Regions from separate parts of the Kitasatospora sp. NPDC057518 genome, predicted to be linked through region 1. Evidence: riboswitches for the same ligand, from Rfam matches in the RefSeq annotation. Region 1 holds a riboswitch; the other holds the start of a gene.
The links. A riboswitch is a leader RNA that binds a small molecule or an ion and turns the genes downstream of it on or off. The one in region 1 is predicted to bind glycine.
Positions count from the first base shown of each region.

Region 2: another riboswitch for glycine. It lies ahead of gcvP (aminomethyl-transferring glycine dehydrogenase); the one in region 1 lies ahead of gcvT (glycine cleavage system aminomethyltransferase GcvT).

Region 1 covers NZ_JBHVEU010000156.1:2,867-16,248, forward strand. The annotation lists gene ACFU7Z_RS18005 (NB-ARC domain-containing protein) at 1-1,444, opposite strand, end outside; gene ACFU7Z_RS18010 (TetR/AcrR family transcriptional regulator) at 1,568-2,323, opposite strand; gene ACFU7Z_RS18015 (NADPH-dependent FMN reductase) at 2,474-3,097, shown strand; gene ACFU7Z_RS18020 (MDR family MFS transporter) at 3,120-4,733, shown strand; gene ACFU7Z_RS18025 (L-serine ammonia-lyase) at 4,803-6,170, opposite strand; gene glyA (serine hydroxymethyltransferase) at 6,332-7,600, opposite strand; gene gcvH (glycine cleavage system protein GcvH) at 7,681-8,061, opposite strand; gene gcvT (glycine cleavage system aminomethyltransferase GcvT) at 8,160-9,281, opposite strand; glycine riboswitch at 9,512-9,613, opposite strand; gene ACFU7Z_RS18045 (enhanced serine sensitivity protein SseB C-terminal domain-containing protein) at 9,823-10,626, shown strand; gene ACFU7Z_RS18050 (enhanced serine sensitivity protein SseB C-terminal domain-containing protein) at 10,743-11,666, shown strand; gene ACFU7Z_RS18055 (ABC transporter permease) at 12,113-13,099, shown strand; gene ACFU7Z_RS18060 (ABC transporter substrate-binding protein) at 13,186-13,382, shown strand, end outside.
Region 2 covers NZ_JBHVEU010000375.1:534-8,424, forward strand. The annotation lists gene ACFU7Z_RS29980 (vancomycin high temperature exclusion protein) at 1-260, shown strand, start outside; gene ACFU7Z_RS29985 (DNA polymerase IV) at 333-1,760, shown strand; gene ACFU7Z_RS29990 (MFS transporter) at 1,902-3,398, opposite strand; gene ACFU7Z_RS29995 (PRC and DUF2382 domain-containing protein) at 3,615-4,889, opposite strand; glycine riboswitch at 5,041-5,144, shown strand; gene gcvP (aminomethyl-transferring glycine dehydrogenase) at 5,382-7,891, shown strand, end outside.

The DNA.
Region 1 (13,382 bases):
TCGAGCGCAGGTAGCGCGGCACCTCGGCGAGTCCGAGCTCGCAACTGAGGAGGTAGCCGCAGGCGAGTTCCAGGGCCAGTGGCCAGTGCGCCAGAGCCGCGGACAGGTCCATGGCCGCGCGTTCGGCATGCTCGTCCCACGGGGAGTCGTCCGCGAGCCTGAGGCGCACCAGGGCTCCTGCTTCGGTCGGCGTCAAGGCCTGGACGTCGATCTTGTGCGGATGAGCCGCCCAGCCGGCCTGGTTCGTGGAGGTGACGATCACATGGCCCCGCCCGCTGCTGGGCATCCACGGGTGGAGGCTGTGGCGATCGGTCGCATTGTCGAAGATCAGCAGCCAGCGTTCGGCGGACGCGCTCAGCAGCGCCCTGACTCCGTCCTGCAGCCGGGTGTCGTCGTCGGGAGCCCGGTCGCCTTGGGGATGCAGCCACTCGTGGATCCTCCGGAACGAGGTCATCAGGGAGGCGGTGCTCTCCGCGTTGACCCAGAAGATCCAGTCGTAGGAGTCCGCGGTGTCGTGGGCGTAGGCGGCGGCAAGACTGGTCTTGCCGATGCCGGACAAGCCGAGCAGGGCGCAACTCGACGGAACCCGGGGGCCGGGGGAATCCGCCAGCGCGGCCCGGACCCGGGAGAGGACCTCGGAACGCGGGACGTCCGGCACCGACGGGACGGGGCCGATCATGATTCCCCAGTCGAAGGCGCCCAAGTCCCACGCCAGGTGGCGGCTCTCGGTCAGGAGCTCGCTGCGGAAGGCCTCCAGCTCGAATACGCCCTCCGATTCTCCAGCGGCCCGGTGGTGGATCTCCGACACCAGGTGATTGGACATGCGCCCGGCCGACTGGTGACCGAGCCCGTCCCGGTGCCGGGCCCGGTGTTCCCGGATCCGTTCCCGGAGCTGATCGCGGAACTCGTGCGGATCGCGCAGGTCGGACTTGATCCGGGCGCGGCCCAGGGCGCGCAGGTCGTTGTCGCGGAGATCGTCCACGCTCGACAGCTTGGAGCTGCGGTCGAGTGCCTGGCGGAGCGCCGCCCTGAGCGTTCCGAGGTCACCGCCGTGGGTCAACGCCTGCTTCAGCCGGACTGCCTTGGGATGCAGCCGCTTGTTCGTGATCAGTTGGTAGGACTCGGCGGTCGGGCATGCGCGGACCATCCGCAGAAGGATCGCGTAGGCGGCTGGGGCCGACAGCTCGGTGTCGGGGCCGCCGGACTTCACCTGGGCGGCTACGACCGGCCGACGCAGGTCGTCCACCAGGTAGTAGTCGATAGCGTCCGTGTCAGCGGTTCCCGGTGAGGATTCGTCGCTGTCGTTGTCGTGGCCGGAGGGTTCGATCACGGCTGCGGCGATGTCGCGCCTGGCGTCCTCAAGGGCTTCGAGCAAGGCTTCCAGCGTGACCAGGTACTGGTACTGGAATCCAGCTGCTGCCGCTTGGCCCCCGCGTTTGGGCATGGCTCTGGACCTCCGGCCGTTCTCTCGATTTGGCTCGGACCAGGGTCCTCCACGTCGGTTGAAACAGAGAGGGATAGCGACAATTCGACCTTGCGAAGACTGTTTTGGGCCGCTTTTGACCGGTCAGAGGGCGAAGTGGGCGGCGATGCCGTCGAGGACGCAGTCGAGGCCGGTTTCGAACTGCCAGTCGGGGTCGTCCTTGCGGGTGGCCGCGTGGAGGTAGCGCTGGTAGTTGGGGTAGCGGCCGGTGCCCATCAGCCAGGTCATCCGGGGGGCGAGGCCGGCCCGGGTCTGGTCGCCGTCGGACCAGCCGCGCTCGCGGCGCAGGGTGTTCAGGGTGACCTCGGTGGTGACCGAGCCGTGGACGTAGCCGGTGACGGTGCGGAACACCGCCATGGTGGTGTCGGCGTCCAGGCCGTGCTCGGCCAGGGCGGCGAACGCGTGCTCGGGGACGGCGAGTTGGTTCGGGCTGAGGGAGAACGGGGTGGCCGCCCGGACGGTCCACGGGTGGGCCAGGTGCATGGCCCGCAGGTGGAGGGCGAGGGCGCGCATGGTCTCCCGCCAGTCCTCGGCGGGGGCGGCGTCCAGGGGGAGCCGGCCGTAGACGAAGTCGACCATCAGCTCGATGAGTTCGTCCTTGCCGGAGACGTACCGGTAGGCGGCCATCGGGGCGACGCCGAGTTCGGCGGCGAGCCGGCGCATGGTGACGGCGTCCAGGCCCTCGGCGTCGGCGACGGCGACGGCGGCCTCGGCGATCCGCTGCGGGGTCAGGGTGGTGCGCGGGGCGGGGGCCGGGCGGTCCAGGCGCTCCCAGAGTGACGCCGGGGGCCTGTCGTCGCCGGTGGGGGTGTCCCCGGTGGGGGCCTGCTGAGCGGGCATGGGGGCGGGCTCCTTCCGACTGGGGGTCGGTCCCACCGTAGCACCCTCCTGTGTACGGCGTATCGGCAGTGGACGCCGTACACGTCGATGTGTACGTTGTATTCGAGACGGATACGCCGTACACACCAGCCATCCCGGAGGGGGACTCCCATGTCCACGGAGCAGAAGTCCAGCGAGCGGACGTCCAACGAGCAGAACCTGAAGGTCGCCGTCCTCGTCGGCAGCACCCGCGACGGCCGCTTCGGCCCGGTGGTCGCCGACTGGCTGCTCGGCCACCTCGAAGCGCGCGGCGACCTGACCGCCGACCGGATCGACCTGGTGGAGACCCCGCTGCCCGTCACCTTCCCGTCCTTCGGCGGCGAGCTCTCCCCGGACGACGCCGCGCTGCTGGCCGCCGTGTCGCCCCGGCTGGAGGCGGCCGACGCCTTCGTGATCGTCACGCCCGAGTACAACCACAGCTTCCCGGCCCCGCTGAAGAACGCCATCGACTGGCACAACCGGCAGTGGCACGGCAAGCCGGTCGGCTTCGTCTCGTACGGCGGCCTGTCCGGCGGCCTGCGGGCGGTCGAGCAGCTGCGGGTGGTGATGGCCGAGCTGAACGCCGCCACGATCCGCAACACGGTCAGCTTCCACGGCGCCTCGCAGTGCTTCGACGCCGAGGGCAAGGCGATCGACCCGGCCGCCGACACCGCCGCCAAGACCATGCTCGACCAGCTCACCTGGTGGGCGCAGGCGCTGCGGGACGCCCGCCGGGCCCGCCCGTTCGCGGCCTGAGCCGGGGAAGGGGGCGGACGGCATGGCCACGGAACAGAGCGGGGGCCAGAACAAGGAGCAGGCCGACGAGCGGCCCAAGCCGCCGCTGCTCGGCGTCGTCGGACTGATGCTCGGCATCTTCCTCTCGGCCCTCGACGGCCAGATCATCGGCACCGCGCTGCCGACCATCGTCGGCGACCTCGGCGGGCTGGAGCACCTCTCCTGGGCGGTCACCGCCTACCTGCTGACCTCCGCCGCCGCCACCCCGCTCTGGGGCCGGCTCGGCGACCTGTACGGGCGCAAGGGCGCCTACCAGTGGGCGGTGGTGGTGTTCCTGGCCGGCTCGGTGCTGGCCGGACTCGCCCAGGACATGGGGCAGTTGATCGCCTTCCGGGGCCTCCAGGGGATCGGCGCGGGCGGGCTGATGGTCGGTGCGCTCTCGGTGATCGGGGTGCTCGTCCCCGCCTCCGACCGGGCGCGGGTGCAGTCGGTGGTCGGCGTGCTGATGCCGATCGCCTTCGTCGGCGGACCGCTGCTCGGCGGCTTCCTCACCGAACGGCTGAGCTGGCGCTGGGCCTTCTACGTCAACCTGCCGGTCGGGCTGGTCGCGCTGCTCGCGGTCGGCGTTGGGGTGCGGCTGCGGACGGAGCGGGTGCGCGCCCCGTTCGACTGGGCCGGGGTCGCCCTGCTGACCACCGGCATCCTCGCGCTCACCCTGGTGGGCAGCTGGGGCGGCACCGCCTACTCCTGGACCTCCCCGGTGCTCCTCGGCACGGCGCTCGTCGCGGTGGTCGCGCTGGGCTGGTTCGCCCGGACCGAACTGCGCGCCCCCGGGCCGCTGATCCCGCCCGCGCTGTTCCGCGACCGCAACTTCACGGTGGCGCAGGTGCTGGGCTTCCTCACCGGCGCGGTGATGATCGCCCTGGTCGGCTACCTGCCGCTCTACCTGCAACTGGCCCGGGGCGCCTCGCCCACCGCCGGCGGGCTGCTCCTGCTGCCGCTGATGCTCGGCATGATGGGCACCCAGCTGGTGACGGCGCGGCTGATGGGCCGGCCCGGAGGCGAGCGGCGCTACCCGCTGCTGGGCGGCGCGGTCACCCTGGCCGGCGGCGCGCTGCTGCTGCTCCTGCGCACCGACACCCCGATCGCCGTGGCCTCGGCCCTCACGGCCGTCGCCGGGATCGGCCTCGGCCTGGTGATGCAGAGCACCCTGCTGACCTCGATGGGGGCGGTCCGGCCGCAGGACATGGGCGCGGCGATGGGCGTGGTCACGCTGCTGCGGAGCATCGGCGGCTCGCTCGGCATGGCGGCGCTCGGCGCGGTCTACACGGCGCGGCTCACCGACTCCCTCACGGAGCACCTAGGGGCTGCCGAGGCCGGCCGGCTCACCGGCGGCGGGCTGACCCCGGCCTCCCTCGACGGGCTCCCGGCGGCCGTCCGCGACGCCGTCGGGGCGGCGGTCACCGGCGGCCTGCACGGCACGGTCGTGGGCGGGGTGCTGCTGGCGGCCGCGGCGACGGCCCTCGCCTGCCTGGTGCGCCCGCAGCAGGCAGCGGCCAGGGAGATCAAGCCGCCGAAGCCCGAGCCCGAGCCGACGAAGCCAGACCCGGAGCCGGAGCCGGCCGATACCCCCGCGAAGGCGGCCACGGCCGGGTGATCCGGAGAACGCGCAGGCCCCCGGGCGGAACGGGGGACCGCCCGGGGGCCTGCGGAAAAGCCGGTCAGCTCAGCACTCGATGACGTTGACGGCGAGCCCGCCGCGCGAGGTCTCCTTGTACTTGATCTTCATGTCGGCCCCGGTCTCCTTCATCGTCTTGATCGCCTTGTCCAGCGAGACGTGGTGCCGTCCGTCGCCGCGCAGCGCCATCCGGGCCGCGGTGACGGCCTTGACGGAGGCCATGCCGTTGCGCTCGATGCAGGGGATCTGGACCAGGCCGCCGACCGGGTCGCAGGTGAGGCCGAGGTTGTGCTCGATGCCGATCTCGGCGGCGTTCTCGACCTGCTCGGGGGTGCCGCCGAGGACCTCGGCGAGGCCGCCCGCGGCCATCGAGCAGGCGGAGCCGACCTCGCCCTGGCAGCCGACCTCGGCGCCGGAGATGGAGGCGTTCTCCTTGAAGAGCATGCCGATGGCGCCGGCGGCGAGCAGGAAGCGGACGATGCCGTCGTCGTCGGCGCCCGGGATGAAGTTCAGGTAGTAGTGCAGGACGGCCGGGATGATCCCGGCGGCGCCGTTGGTCGGCGCGGTGACGACCCGGCGGCCGGAGGCGTTCTCCTCGTTCACGGCCATCGCGTAGAGGGTCACCCACTCCATCGCGTTGGCCGGCCCGATGCCCTCGGCGCGCAGCGCGCGGGCACCCGAGGCGGCCCGGCGGCGGACCTTCAGCCCGCCCGGCAGGATGCCCTCGCGGGACATGCCGGCCCGCACGCACTCCTGCATCACGGACCAGATCTCCAGCAGACCGGTCCGGATCTCCTCCTCGCTGCGCCAGGCCTTCTCGTTCTCCAGCATCAGGCCGGAGATCGACAGCCCGGTCTCCCGGCTGAGCCGCAGCAGCTCGTCACCGGTGCGGAAGGGGTACTTCAGCACGGTGTCGTCGGGCTTGACCCGGTCCGCGCCGATCGCGTCCTCGTCCACCACGAAGCCGCCGCCGACCGAGTAGTAGGTCTTCTCCAGCAGGGTCGAGCCGTCCGCCGCGTACGCCCACAGGGTCATCCCGTTGGCGTGGTACGGCAGCGAGCGGCGGCGGTGCAGGACCAGCTGGGTGTCCGGGTCGAAGTCGATCGGGTGCTCGCCGAGCAGGTTGATCCGCTTCTCGGCGAGGATCCGCTCGACGTCCTTGTCGGCCTGGTCGACGTCGACGGTGCGGGGCGAGGCGTTCTCCAGGCCGAGCAGGACGGCCTTCGGGGTGCCGTGGCCGTGGCCGGTGGCGCCGAGCGAGCCGTACAGCTCGGCCCGTACGCCCGTCACCCGGTCCAGCAGGTCCTCGGTGCGCAGTCGGCGGGCGAACATCCGGGCGGCGCGCATCGGGCCCACGGTGTGGGAGCTCGACGGGCCGATGCCGATGGAGAAGAGGTCGAAGACGCTGATGGCCACGGGGGACGTCCTTGTCTGGTCTCGTGGAAGGACTTGCGGGCAGGGAGGGGCCGACACGGGACGGGGCACCGCGCGCACTTCCAGTGTGCGCGGTGCCCCGGGGTGCCTGGTACGCCGGAGGGGTGAGGCCGGTCACCCCGCCCGAACGATCACCGGAGTGATCAGAGGTTCGGGTAGAGCGGGTACTTCGCGGCCAGGGCGGAGACCCGGGCCTTCAGCGCGTCGGCGACGGTCTCGTCGAAGGCGGGCTTGAGCGCCTCGGCGATGATGTCGGCGACCTCGCGGAAGTCCTCGGCCTGGAAGCCGCGGGTGGCCAGGGCCGGGGTGCCGATGCGCAGGCCCGAGGTGACCATCGGCGGGCGCGGGTCGTTCGGGATGGCGTTGCGGTTGACGGTGATGCCGACCTCGTGCAGCCGGTCCTCGGCCTGCTGGCCGTCGAGCTGGCTGTTGCGCAGGTCGACCAGGACCAGGTGGACGTCGGTGCCGCCGGAGAGCACGCTGGCGCCGGCCTCGGCCACGTCGGCCTGGAGCAGGCGCTCGGCGAGGATGCGGGCGCCGTCCAGGGTGCGCTGCTGGCGCTCCTTGAACTCCTCGGAGGCCGCGACCTTGAAGGCGACCGCCTTGCCGGCGATCACGTGCTCCAGCGGGCCGCCCTGCTGGCCGGGGAAGACCGCGGAGTTGATCTTCTTGGCGAACTCGGCCTTGGACAGGATGACGCCGCCGCGCGGGCCGCCCAGGGTCTTGTGGGTCGTGGTGGTGACCACGTCCGCGTAGGGCACCGGGTTCGGGTGCAGCCCGGCGGCCACCAGGCCGGCGAAGTGCGCCATGTCCACCATGAGCAGCGCGCCGACCTCGTCGGCGATCCGGCGGAACGCGGCGAAGTCGAGCTGGCGCGGGTAGGCGGACCAGCCGGCGATGATCAGCTTCGGCTGGTGCTCCTTGGCGAGGCGCTCGACCTCGGCCATGTCGACCTGGCCGGTCTTCTCGTCCACGTGGTACGCGGCCACGTTGTAGAGCTTGCCGGAGAAGTTGATCTTCATGCCGTGGGTCAGGTGGCCGCCGTGGGCCAGGCTCAGGCCCAGGATGGTGTCGCCCGGCTGGATCAGCGCGAACATCGCGGCGGCGTTGGCCTGCGCGCCGGAGTGCGGCTGGACGTTGGCGTGCTCGGCCCCGAACAGGGCCTTGATGCGGTCGATCGCGATCTGCTCGACCACGTCGACGTGCTCGCAGCCACCGTAGTAGCGGCGGCCGGGGTAGCCCTCCGCGTACTTGTTGGTGAGCACCGAGCCCTGGGCCTCCATGACCGCCACCGGGGCGAAGTTCTCGGAGGCGATCATCTCCAGGGTGGTCTGCTGGCGGTGCAGCTCGGCGTCGACCGCGGCGGCGATCTCCGGGTCGAGGGCGTGCAGGGACTGGTTGAGAACAGTCATGGTGTGGTCTTCCCGGGAGGAGGAGGGAAAGGGGCCAGGGCGGGACGGACCGCGGTGCGGCGGCCCGTCCCGTCGGGGGCTCAGCCCTGGGGGTTGGTGAGCGCGTCGTACTCGTCGGCGCTGAGCAGCTCGTCGGTGGCCTCGACGCGCACCTTGAACAGCCAGCCGCCCTCGAAGGGGTCGCTGTTGACGAGGGCGTTGTTGTCCAGGACGTCCGGGTTGACCTCGGTGACCTCGCCGGTCACCGGGGAGAACAGGTCGCTGACCGACTTGGTGGACTCCAGCTCGCCACAGGTCTCGCCGGCGGTCACGGTCTCGCCGACCTCGGGCAGCTGCACGTAGACGATGTCACCGAGCGCGTCCGCGGCGTGCTTGGTGATACCGATCGTGGAGACACCGTCCACGGCGGCCGTCAGCCACTCGTGCTCCTTGGTGTACTGAAGGTGCTGGGGGTTGCTCATGGCGTCATTCTCCAGGATGGGAAGCGGGTACGACGAAGCGGGCCGCCGCGCGGACGGCTGCGACGTGCGCGTATGGGAAAACGGGGGCGTGCGAGGGGTCAGCGGGCGCGCTTGTAGAACGGCAGCGCCACGACCCTGACGGGCTCGTGCTTGCCGCGCACGTCCACCGCGACGGTGGTGCCGGGGGCGGCGTGGGCGGCGTCGACGTAGGCCATCGCGATCGGCTGCCCCAGGGTCGGGGACGGCGCGCCGGAGGTGATCCGGCCGATCGGCTCGCCCTCGGTGGAGACCACGGTGTACTCGGCGCGCGGCACCCGCTTGCCGTCGGAGACCAGGCCGACCAGCACCTTCGGCGGGTTGGTCTCGGCCGCGGCGGCGGCCGCCTCCAGGGCCTTGCGGCCGACGAAGGCGCCCTCGTTGGTGGTCTTGTCGAAGCGGACGACCCGGCCCAGGCCGGCGTCGAACGGGGTCAGGTCGGTGGACAGCTCGTGCCCGTACAGCGGCATGCCGGCCTCCAGGCGCAGCGTGTCGCGGCAGGACAGGCCGCAGGGGACCAGGCCGCGGTCCGCGCCGGCGGCGGTCAGCGCCTGCCAGACCGGCTCGGCGTCGGCCGGGTGGCAGAAGATCTCGAAGCCGTCCTCGCCGGTGTAGCCGGTGCGGGCGAGCAGCACCTCGCGGTCGGCCACGAAGGCCGGGAGGATCGCGTAGTACTTCAGGCCGGGCAGGTCGGCGTCGGTGGTGTCGGCCAGGATGCCGGTGGCCTCCGGGCCCTGGACGGCGATCAGCGCGTAGGTGTCGCGGTCGTCGGTGACGACGGCGTCGAAGCCCTTGGCACGGGCGATCAGCTCGTCGAGGACCAGCTGGGCGTTGGAGGCGTTGGCGACGACCAGGAAGGCGTCCTCGCGCAGGCGGTAGACGATCAGGTCGTCCAGGATGCCGCCGTCCTCGGCGCAGATCATGGTGTAGCGGGCGCGCAGCTCGCCCAGTGCGGAGACGAAGCCGACCAGGGCGTGGTCCAGCATCTCGCCGGCCTGCGGGCCGGTGACGGTGATCTCGCCCATGTGCGAGAGGTCGAACAGGCCGGCCTTGGTGCGGACGGCGAGGTGCTCCTCGCGCTCGCTGCCGTAGCGCAGCGGCATGTCCCAGCCGGCGAAGTCGGTCATGGTCGCGCCGAGGGCGCGGTGCAGCGCGTCGAGCGCGGTCAGGCGGAGGGACGACATGGCCAGGAACTCCTCGGTCGGGGCACTCAGGGGTGCACGCACCGGACCGGACCCGCTGGGGGGCCGACCCTGCGCGCGGGCATGCGGCGGCGTGGGTCTCCCCATCTGTCGTCGAACCTGAGAGCTTCACCGCCCCGCCGCCCGCAGCCGTTTCCAGCTTGGGGGACAGCATGACGGCTTGCACCGTGGGTGGGCGCACGACAGGGCCGGGCGCCGCTTTCCAGATGTGCCTAACCCGTGCGGTAGGGGTGCCTGAGAGATTCCGGGGAGGACTTGCTCCTTCGGCGCCGGCTGTGCCTGAGCGGCACTCCGGGCTCTCCCGCGCGGGTTCGAGCGGCCGGTATGGAGTTGTGGGGGCCCGCGGCGCATGCCGTCGGACGGGCACATCATGGCACGTCCCGGACGACGAGGGGAGGGGGGACCCGGTCACACCGCGCGGGACCCGAACACGAGTCCTGACCGCACCCCCCGCACGCCTCTAGACTGCTGCGCGTCGGTGCGGCAGTGGGCGGCCGACGGCAGAGGGCGGAATCGGCGGCGCATGGGGTACCCGGTGGAGCAGCAGCAGGGGTGGGGCGGACCGGAGGAGGCGCCGGCGGGCGGCTCCTGGCCGGCCAACGAACTGGAGCAGGTGCTGACCGCGGCCCTGGGCGACCCGGGCGCGACCCCACGGGTGTTCGAGGTGCTGGCGCGCAGCCAGGTGTGGGTGCCGCTGCCGGCCGGGGCCGACCCGCAGGGCCAGGCGCTCGACCTGCCGACCATCGAGCTGGGCGGCGACCCGTACGTGCCGGTGTTCTCCTCGCAGGAGGTGTTCCTCCGGCAGGCGCCGGGGATGGCCTTCGCGATCGCGCCGGTGTGGGAGTTCGCCCGCGGACTGCCGCTGGGCCTGGGCATCGCGGTGAACCCGGACGCGCCGGTGGGCCTCCCGGTGCCGCCGCAGGGGGTCGCCGAGCTGCGCCGCGGCCCGCGCGAGGACCGCTGGGAGCAGGCCGAGGGCGCCGCGGAGCCGACCGGCGGCCGGGTGGCGCTGCGCGAGCCGGTGCCGGGCGAGGACCCGGAGCACTTCCTGGCCGCCTGCCGGAGCGAACTGTCGGCGCTGCCCGGTGTGTTGACCGCCCGCAGGGCGCTGGCCAGCATCGAGGGCGAACCGACCGTGATGTTCGTGGGCGTCCAGTTGGACCCGGCGGCCCCGGCCGACCCGGCCGCGGTGAACGAGGCACTCGGGCGAGCGCTGGGAACCGCGCCGCTGCCCGGGGGCGTCCACCTCGTACTGCTCGACCTCGCCGACGACCCGGTGGTCGAGTGGCTGCTCACCCGGGTACTGCCTTTCCACACGCGGGCGTGAGCGGGTCCGGATCAGAGGCACGTCGCCGTGGCGGTGGCCGGTGCCGCGCCATAGGGTGCGTGCAGACGGCCGACGGGTCGGCGGGTTGAGGGAAAGAGGCGCGGCGAGGTGGGCGCATGAGTGCGGGAACGGGAGCGGGCGGTGTGCCGGGGCCCTGGGGCCAGGCACCGGCCGGGCGCCCGGGAGCTGATCCCGGCGCGTTGGAGCGCGCCCTGCGCGACGTCGCGCCGGAGCGCTACGACGCGTACGAGCGGCTGCTGCACGCGCTGGCGGACGGCCGGGTCTGGATGCTGCTGTGGCACGGCACGCCGGGCAGCCCGGACGCGCAGTACGGGAACATGGAGATCAGCGGCCACGGCTACGCGCCGGCCGTCACCTCGCCCGAGCAGCTGACCGCCTCCGGCTGGGCGCGGGCCCACGAGGTCGTCTCCGGCCGGGAGATCGCGGCCTCGCTGTACCGCACCCGCTGGGGCCTGTGGCTCAACCCGCACGCCCCCGGCGGCGGCGTCGGCGTGCCCTGGGCGGACCTCCGGCGGGTCGCCGCGGGCCTGGACCGGCTGCCGGCCGGGCCGTTGAAGCTCAGCGAGCCGCAGTTGAACGCCCAGCCGTTCTTCGCGCTGCTGGAGCGGCAGGCCGCCGAGGTGCGCGCGGTCCGGGCGCTGCGCCGGGCCTGGGTGCAGCCCGCGGTGGGGGAGCCGTACCTGGCCATCGGCCTTGACCTCTACGAGAGTTCGCCGCCGGCGGTGGAGGCGGTGCGGGCGCTGATGCAGCGCGCGATCGCGGTGGCCCCGGAGGGGCTCGCGGTGTCCACGGTGGCGATGTCGGACGAGTACGACCCGGTGGCGCTGTGGATGCGCGCCAACGCGCGGCCGTTCTTCGACCGGGAGGCGGGCCGCCCGCCGACCGGCCCGTACCCGCCGGTGCCCCCGCCGCCGTACCCCGGGCAGTCGATGCCGGGCTACGCGTACGGCACCCAGCCACCGGCGCAGGGCTGGCAGCAGCAGCCCCAGCGGCCGTGGCCCGGCTACCCCGGGCGCTGAATCCCAAAACCCATTCTCCGAAGCCGACTTGATTGTCCGTCAAGTCGGCTTCGATGCTTTCCGGACGAATTTCCGGATGTGCGGCCCGGTCATCTTGACATGGCAGTTACAGCCATGTGAAGAGGTATATGCCGAAGATCGGGGAGGTGCATGCACGCAGATCACAGTTGGGCATCTGTCGGTTGTCAGGGCTGGCGCAAGCCAGTTCGGATGGCAGAGAGTTCTGCGCAACGCACCGCGCGTGCTGGAACCCCACAAAGGTGAGCGCGCACGCCGACAAGCCCGTCCACGCGACGCCCATCCCGCGTGGTGGCAGTGCCTGTGCACGACGCACTGCCGTCAACACCCGCTCCTCCTAAGCACCTCCGCACGTCCGCAGCCGCACCGCCGAAGACGGCGACCGGCACCCGTGGGCCGGCCACCGTCGGCGAGGGGACCAACTGACCATGACATCCGTGACCACCGCCGGGAACGAGCCGGAGGCAGCAGCCGCCGCCGGACCGGCCAAGAAGATCGAGGGCCGCTCCCTCGGCCAGATCGCCTGGACCCGCTTCAAGCGGGACAAGGCCGCCGTCGCCGGCGGCGTCGTGGTGATCCTGCTGATCATGCTCGCCGTGCTGGCCAAGCCGATCGAGTCGATGTTCGGGCTCGACCCGGACGCCCTCCACCAGGACCTGCTGGACGCCGACCTCGGCGGTCTGCCGTTCGGCGACTGGGGCGGCATGAGCCTCGAACACCCGCTCGGCATCGACCCGCTGCAGGGCCGTGACCTGCTCACCCGCGTCATCGAGGGCTCCTGGGTCTCCCTGCTGGTCGCCTTCGGCGCGACCCTGCTGTCCAACACCATCGGCACCGTGCTCGGCATCATGGCCGGCTACTACGGCGGCTGGGTGGACACCGTGATCAGCCGGGTGATGGACGTCTTCCTGGCCTTCCCGCTGCTGCTCTTCGCCATCGCGATCTCGACCTCGCTCCAGGGCGGAGCCTTCGGCCTGCACGGCCTGCCGCTGCACATGCTGGTGCTGATCTTCGTGATCGGCTTCTTCAACTGGCCCTACATGGGCCGGATCGTGCGCGGCCAGACGCTCTCGCTGCGCGAGCGGGAGTTCGTCCACGCGGCCCGCAGCCTCGGCGCCCGCGGCCCGTTCATCCTGTTCAAGGAGCTGCTGCCCAACCTGGTCGGTCCGATCCTGGTCTACTCGACCCTGCTGATCCCGACCAACATCCTCTTCGAGGCGGGGCTGAGCTTCCTCGGCGTCGGCATCCAGCCGCCGCAGGCCTCCTGGGGCGGGATGCTCCAGGACGCGATCCGGTACTACCAGGTGGACCCCCAGTACATGGTGGTCCCCGGTCTGGCGATCTTCGTCACCGTGCTCGCCTTCAACCTGCTCGGCGACGGTCTTCGCGACGCCCTCGATCCCAAGAGCAACTGATCCCGCCGCACATGACCACGCATCATGTGATGCGCCGTCAAGGCTCTCCTTCACCGCCTCCCATCCCCAAGGGGTTGATCTCACCCATGCGTAGGTCCCGTACCGTCGCCCTGACCGCGGCCGCAGCCGCCGCCGTCCTGGTCGTGACCGGTTGCACCAGCTCGTCGAAGGACACCGGTTCCGCCTCGTCCTCCGGCACCGGAGGCGGCTCCGGCGCCAACGCCGCCACCAAGGGCATCGTCAACGCCTCGGACAAGAAGGGCGGGACGGTCACCTACGAGAT
Region 2 (7,891 bases), on a different contig from region 1:
TCGGGGTGGACCACGCGGTGCTGGTCAGCCAGGACTTCCACGTCCGCCGGGCGCTGGCGCTGTGCGAGGCGGCGGGCATCCGCTCGTACGCGGTCGGGGTGCCGGAACTGCACGACGCGACCTGGCTGTACGGCGGGCTGCGGGAGGTCGCCGGGGCGGGCAAGGCGGCGGCCAACGCCTGGCTGCGGCCGGACCCGGTGTTCCTCGGGCCCCGGGAGGACGGCATTCCGAAGGCGCTGGCGGAGGCCGCGAAGCAGTAGCGACGGGGGCCGGGAGCGGGGCCTCCGGCCCGGTTCGTACGCACTGTCGGACCCGTACGCGATGATCGGCGGGTGCGATCTCTGCCGAGCATCATCCACCTCGACATGGACGCCTTCTTCGCGGCGGTGGAGCAGGCGGCCAAGCCCAGCCTGCGCGGCAAGCCGGTGGTCGTCGGCGGGCTCGGCGGGCGCGGGGTGGTCTCCACGGCCTCGTACGAGGCGCGCAGGTTCGGGGTGCACTCGGCGATGCCGATGGCGCAGGCGCGCAGGCTCTGCCCGAACGCGGCCTTCCTGGCGGGGCGGTTCGAGGCCTACCGGCAGAACAGCGAGATCGTGATGGGGCTGCTGCGGCAGCTGTCCCCGCTGGTGCAGCCGCTCAGCCTGGACGAGGCCTTCGTGGACTTGGAGGCAGGCCCGTACGGACCGGCGCTGCTGGAGGCGGACCACGAGACCGGCGAGCGGCTGGTCCTCGCGCTCGCGGAGGACCTGCGGGCGGACATCCAGCGGTCGACCGGGCTGACCGGCTCGGTCGGGGCGGCCGGGTCCAAGCTGATGGCCAAGATCGCCTCCGAGCAGGCCAAGCCGGACGGACTGGTCATGATCGAGCCCGGGCAGGAGCGGGCCGTGCTCGGCCCGATGCCGGTGCGGGCGCTGCCCGGGATCGGGCCGGCCACCGAGCAGGTGCTGCGCCGGGCCGGGCTGAGCACGGTGGCCGACCTCGCGGAGGCGGGGGAGGCGGAGCTGGTGCAGCTGGTCGGGCGGGCGCACGGCGCCGGGATCTTCCAGATGTCCATAGGGCTGGACGAGCGGCCGGTGATCGCCGACCAGGACGCCAAGTCCGTGTCGGTGGAGGACACCTACGAGGTGGACCTGGCCGACCGGGAACGGGTTCTGCGCGAGGTGGAGGCCCTGGCCGGCCGGTGCGTACGGCGGCTGCGGGCGGCCGGGCGCTCGGGGCGGACGGTGGTGCTCAAGGTCCGGCGGTTCGACTTCTCGACGCTGACCCGCTCGGAGACGCTCGGCGGGCCCACCGACGACGAGGCGGTGATCACCGCGACCGCGCGCCGGCTGGCCGAGCAGGTGGAGATCACCGGCGGGGTCCGGCTGCTCGGCGTGGGCGTCGCCCAACTCGCCGACTACACCCAGGAGGACCTGTTCGCCCAGGCGCTGCGGGAGGAGGCCGCGGAGCACGCGGAGGCGGCGGCCGAGGCCGAGGAGGCCGAGGCGGAGCCGGAGGCCGTCGTGGTGCGGCGGTGGGTGCCCGGACAGGACGTCCGGCACGAGGAGTTCGGTCCGGGCTGGGTGCAGGGCAGCGGCGTCGGGAGGGTCACCGTACGGTTCGAGACGCCGTGGGACGGGCCGGGGCGGGTACGGACCTTCGCGGTGGACGACCCGGCGCTCGAACCGTCCCGGCCGCTGCCGCTGCGCCGGGACGCGGGTGCGGACGAGGGGCCGGACGGTGTGTCGGAGGGGACCGGCGGGCCGGGGGAAGGAGCCTGAAACGCGAAGCGGCCCCACCCGGTGGGGGAGTACCGGGTGGGGCCGATCACCGTGCCGGACCCCGTGCGTTCGTGATGCCCTCACGATGTACGGGGACCGGGCCCCGCGCCCTGTCCCTGAGCGCGGGGGCCGGACGCCTCGTCAGGCGTCGGTCTTGACCAGCTCGGGGCTGGAGTCCTGCTGGGCCGAGCCGCCGACGACCGTCGCGGTGGCGGCCGACTTGGTGCCGCGGATCAGGAACGGGACGACGCCGGCGACGACGCAGACGACGGCCGCGGTCCAGAACGCGTGCTTGTAGGCGTCCAGGGTGGGCAGCGACAGCGGGATCTGCGGCGGCAGCTTCATGGTGTCGCCGGTCAGGATGGCGGCCATGACGGCGGTGCCGATCGCGCCACCGACCGTGCGCAGCACGGAGTTCATGCCGTTGGCGATACCGCTCTGCTCGACCGGGACGGCGCCGTTGATGTAGGCCGGCATCGCGGCGAAGGCGAGGCCGACACCGAGACCGAAGATCGCCGAGGCGGTGTAGATGTCGCCCTCGTGCCCGTGGCGCACGGCCAGGTAGGCCATCGCGATGGCGCCGAGGACGCCACCGAGGACCAGCGGCAGGCGCGGGCCGCGACGGGCGATCAGCAGGGCGCCGACCGGGGCGGCGACCATCGAGCCGATCGCGGACGGCAGCAGCAGGAGGCCGGCGTGCAGCACGCTGGCGGTGAAGCCGTAGTGGGTCAGCTTCTCCGGGGTCTGGGCGAAGTTGCTGATGACCATGAAGGAGCCGTACATGCCGAAGCCGATGAGCAGGCCGGCCACGTTGGTGAAGGCGACGGCCGGACGGGCCATCATCTTCATGTCCACCAGCGGGTGCGCGACCTTGGTCTCGATGATCCCCCAGATCAGGGCGACCACGGCGGCGACGGCGAACAGGCCGAGCGTCTTGTTGGAGGTCCAGCCCCAGTGGTTGCCCTGGCTGACCGCGACCAGCAGCGCGGAGAGCCAGCCGGCCAGGGTGAGGGCACCCAGCGGGTCGGCGCCGCCCTCCTTGTCGGTCACCGGGTCGGTCGGGACGCGGAAGGCGACCAGGGCGATCGCGATCAGGCCGAAGACTAGGCCCATCCAGAAGATCGACTTGTAGTTCCAGTGCTCCAGCAGGAGACCGGTCGCGACCAGGCCGAGGCCGGAGCCGACGCCCATCGAGGCGCTGATGGCGGCGACGCCGCCGGTCACCTTCTGCTTGGGCAGCTCGTCGCGGACGATGCTGATCGCCAGCGGCAGGACGCCACCGCCGGCGCCCTGGAGGACACGGGCGACGACCAGCCAGGGGAAGGAGTGGGTGCTGACCGCCAGCGCCGAACCGGCGACCAGGCCGGCCAGCGAGATCAGCAGCATCGGCTTGCGGCCCCGGAGGTCGCCGAAGCGGCCCAGGAGGGGAGTCAGCACGGCTGCGGAGAGCAGGTTGGCGGTCATCAGCCAGGTGACGCTGGACGCGGAGACGTGCAGTTCCTTGGCCAGCGAGGGCAGGATCGGGACGACCGCGGTCTGCACCACGCTGAACGACAGCATCGCCAGGATGAGGGCCGGCAGGACCCGGGCGCTGCTCTGCTTCTCGGCCGCGGTGGTGGGCTGTGGTGCCTCACTCACGGTTGCTTCCTCCCGTACATAGTGAATGAACTGAAGTAACCATGCAGGGAGATACTTCAGAGTGTCAAATATCGAGTGGTTAAGTTTTGGCAAAGGTGAACGGTCGGGTACGTGACAAGGGCCGTGGTGGGGGGTGGCAGGTGTGGGGAGGGTGCCTGCGGTGGGTGTGCGAGAGGGGCCCCGGACGGTGTCCGGGGCCCCTCTTCGCGGGTGGTGTCAGACGAGCGGGCGCAGTGCGGCCGGGCGGGGTGAGTCGGCGGCGGGGGGTGAGGCGGGGGGCGGGGTCGAGCCGGCCGGGGAGGTGTTCTGGGTGGCGGTGGTGTCGTGGACCTCGACGTGCTCGCGGCGGAGCTCCTCCCGGACCACCTCCTCCGTCGTGTAGCGCTCGACGACCAGGCGGACCCGCTCGACGGGCGCGAGGTACTTGCGGACCACCGCGCGCTCCTCGCGGAGGGTGACCTCCTCGACGGCCTCGGCGATGTCCTTCTCGCTGAGCGTGGCGCGCTCGGCGTCGCTGACCGGCATCCGCTCGACCCGGACGCGCTCGTGGACCACGGGGATGCGGCGCTCGACCTGTTCGGTCGTCACGTACTTGCGCAGCTTCGCGGTGCCGAGGGTGTGCCACTCGGTGGTGACCTCCAGCCGCTCCTCGCGGCAGGTGATCTCGACCGGGCCGCTGGGGGCGGACGGGGCGCCGTCGGCGTGCGCGGCGCCGACGGTCGCCGCCGGGGCGGGCGTAGACGCGGGGGCGGGGGCGGGCTGCGACTGCGGCCTCGGCTCCACGGTGGGTGCGACGGGGGCGGCCGCCGGGGTGGCGGTGGTGGCCTCGGGGGTGCTGAGCATCCGCATGTCGGCCTCCGGGGCGGTTCTGGTGCTGTCGGCGACCGCGGCGGTGACGGCGGCGGTGGGCGGGGCGGTGGCGACGGGGGCTCTGGCCGGGGCGGGCTCGGGAACGGGCTCGGTGGAGCGCTCGGGGGTGTGGAACGTGAGCGACTTCGCCGGGGCCGCCGCGGTCGTCGTGGCGGCGGCGGCCGCCGCCGTGGTGCCGAAGTCGAGGTCGGCCTGCCTGGGCCGGCTCCCGTTCTCGTGGCTCGGGCGGCCGTCCATCGGGGTGTCGAGCCCGTAGTAGCGGTACAGCTGGAGCTCCTGGGCGGGGGACAGGTGCTGGCCGACGCCGAAGTCCGGCGACTCCTTCACCAGCGACTTGTCGTACGGCACCCGGAGCTCGTCGCCGGCGAACTCGCTCGTGGTCAGCGGGACGAAGGCGTCCCGGCCGAAGATGCCGGTCCGGACCGCGGCCCACTCGGGCCGGCCGGTGGCGTCGTCCAGGTAGACCTCGTCGACCGTGCCGATCTTGTCTCCGTTGCGGTCGACGGCCTTGTGACCGATGAGGTCCCGGGGGTCGATGTCGGTCTGCACTCTTTCCTCCCGTGCGCTGAGCTTGCGGAACTCCCGCAGGAAGGCGGCCGGAGCACCCGTTCCGTCCGCCACTTCACACCAAAAGCCATGAATCGGACGGACGCGAGCGGGGTGCGCCGGACGGGCTGCGCGCTGGACCGTCCGGGGGACGCGCGTAGACCCCGAACGACCTGACGCACCCGTGATCGGGGGGCCTCCCGCTGGTACCCTGGGCGACGACCGCAGAGCCCGCTCGGGAGAGTCTCCGACTGCGAAAGCCGCTGGTCGGAGCGCCGAAGGAGCAACTCCTCCCCGGAATCTCTCAGGCATCCGTACCGTGTGGGGTAGGTCACTCTGGAAAGCAGGGCAGGAGCGTCGGCGCGGAAGCCGGCGATCACCACCCTCACCGACGGTGCAAGCCGACGGAGCGCCCACAGCGCCCCGTGCGGGTGAAGCTCTCAGGTCCCGATGACAGAGGGGGAGGCCTGTCGGGTCCGCCCGCCCAGGTTCGTCCGCTGTCCGCAGCGGCGAGGCCGACCGGCGTGCGTACCCCCGCCGGTCCGTGACCAGGAGGCCTCGACCACCATGAACGCCCAGCCGAACGCGGGACGCCCCACCGGCGCCTCGACCCTCACCGAGCTTGAGCTGGCCAGCCCCTTCGAGAACCGCCACATCGGCCCCGACGCCGCCGCGCAGGAGAAGATGCTGGCGTCCGTCGGCTACGGCTCGCTGGACGAGCTCGCCGCCACCGCGGTGCCCGAGGCGATCCGCTCCATCACCGCCCTGGACCTGCCCGCGGGCCGGACCGAGGCCCAGGTCCTCGCCGAGCTGCGCGAGCTGGCCGGCCGCAACCAGGTGCTCCAGCCGATGATCGGCCTGGGCTACTACGGCACCTTCACCCCGCCGGTGATCCTGCGCAACGTCATGGAGAACCCGGCCTGGTACACCGCCTACACCCCGTACCAGCCGGAGATCTCGCAGGGCCGCCTGGAGGCGCTGCTCAACTTCCAGACCCTGGTCTCCGACCTGACCGGCCTGCCGACCTCCGGCTCCTCGCTGCTGGACGAGGGCACCGCGGCCGCCGAGGCGATGGCGCTGGCCCGCCGCGTCACCAAGGTCAAGGGCGGCGTCTTCCTGGTCGACGCCGAGACCCTGCCGCAGACCGTCGCGGTGATCAACACCCGTGCCGTGCCGACCGGTGTCGAGGTCGTCGTCGCCGACCTGTCCGAGGGCATCCCGGCCGAGATCGTCGAGCGCGGCGTCTTCGGCGTGCTGCTCCAGTACCCGGGCGCCACCGGTGTGGTCCGCGACCTCACCGCGGTGATCGAGCAGGCGCACGGCCTGGGCGCGATCGTCGCCGTCGCCGCCGACCTGCTCGCGCTGACCCTGCTCAAGTCCCCGGGCTCGCTGGGCGCCGACATCGCCTGCGGCACCTCGCAGCGCTTCGGCGTGCCGATGGGCTTCGGCGGTCCGCACGCCGGCTACCTGTCGGTGCGCGCCGAGTTCGCCCGCTCGCTGCCCGGCCGCCTGGTCGGCGTCTCCGTCGACGTCGACGGCAACCGCGCCTACCGCCTGGCGCTGCAGACCCGCGAGCAGCACATCCGCCGCGAGAAGGCCACCAGCAACATCTGCACCGCCCAGGTGCTGCTCGCCGTGATGGCCTCGATGTACGCCGTCTACCACGGCCCCGACGGCCTGGCCGACATCGCCCGCCGCACCCACCGCTACGCCGCCGCCCTCGCCGAGGGCCTGCGGGCCGGCGGCGTCGAGCTGCTGCACGGCGAGTTCTTCGACACCGTCACCGCCGTCGTCCCGGGCCGCGCCGCGGAGATCGCCGCCGCCGCCCGCGCCAACGGCATCAACGTCCACCAGGACGGCGCGGACCGGATCTCCGTCTCCACCGACGAGACCACCACCCGCGAGCACCTGGCCGGCGTCTGGGCCGCGTTCGGCGTCCCCGCCGTCGAGGTCGCTGAGGCCGCCGACGCGCTGCCCGCCGCGCTGCTGCGCGAGGACGAGTACCTGACCCACCCGGTCTTCCACAGCCACCGCTCGGAGACCGCCATGCTGCGCTACCTGCGCCGCCTGTCGGACCGGGACTACGCGCTGGACCGCGGCATGATCCCGCTGGGCTCCTGCACCATGAAGCTCAACGCGACCACCGAGATGGAGGCGGTGACCTGGCCGGAGTTCGGCCAGCTGCACCCCTTCGCGCCGATCGACCAGGCCCAGGGCTTCCTGACCCTGATCCGCCAGCTGGAGCAGCAGCTGGTCGAGGTGACCGGCTACGACGCCGTGTCGATCCAGCCGAACGCGGGCTCGCAGGGCGAGCTGGCCGGTCTGCTGGCCGTGCGCGCCTACCACCACGCCAACGGCGACACCCAGCGCGACGTCTGCCTGATCCCGTCCTCGGCGCACGGCACCAACGCGGCCTCCGCGGTGATGGCCGGCATGCGTGTGGTCGTGGTGAAGACCCTGGTCGACGGCGACGTGGACGTCGAGGACCTGAAGGCGAAGATCGAGCAGCACCGCGACAACCTCGCCGTGCTGATGGTCACTTACCCGTCCACCCACGGCGTGTACGAGACCCAGATCACCGACATCTGCGCCCTGGTGCACGAGGCCGGCGGCCAGGTGTACGTGGACGGCGCCAACCTGAACGCCCTGGTCGGCCTGGCCAAGCCGGGCAAGTTCGGCGCGGACGTCTCGCACCTGAACCTGCACAAGACCTTCTGCATCCCGCACGGCGGTGGCGGCCCGGGCGTCGGCCCGGTCGCGGTGCGCGCCCACCTGGCGCCGTACCTGCCGAACCACCCGCTGCAGCCGGAGGCCGGCCCGGCCACCGGCGTGGGCCCGATCTCGGCCGCGCCGTGGGGCTCGGCGGCCATCCTGCCGATCTCCTGGGCGTACGTCCGGCTGATGGGCGGCGAGGGCCTCAAGCACGCGACCCAGGTCGCGGTGCTGAACGCCAACTACATCGCCAAGCGCCTGGCGCCGCACTTCCCGGTGCTCTACACCGGTCCGGGCGGGCTGGTCGCGCACGAGTGCATCATCGACCTGCGCCCGCTGACCAAGGAGACGGGCGTGACGGTGGA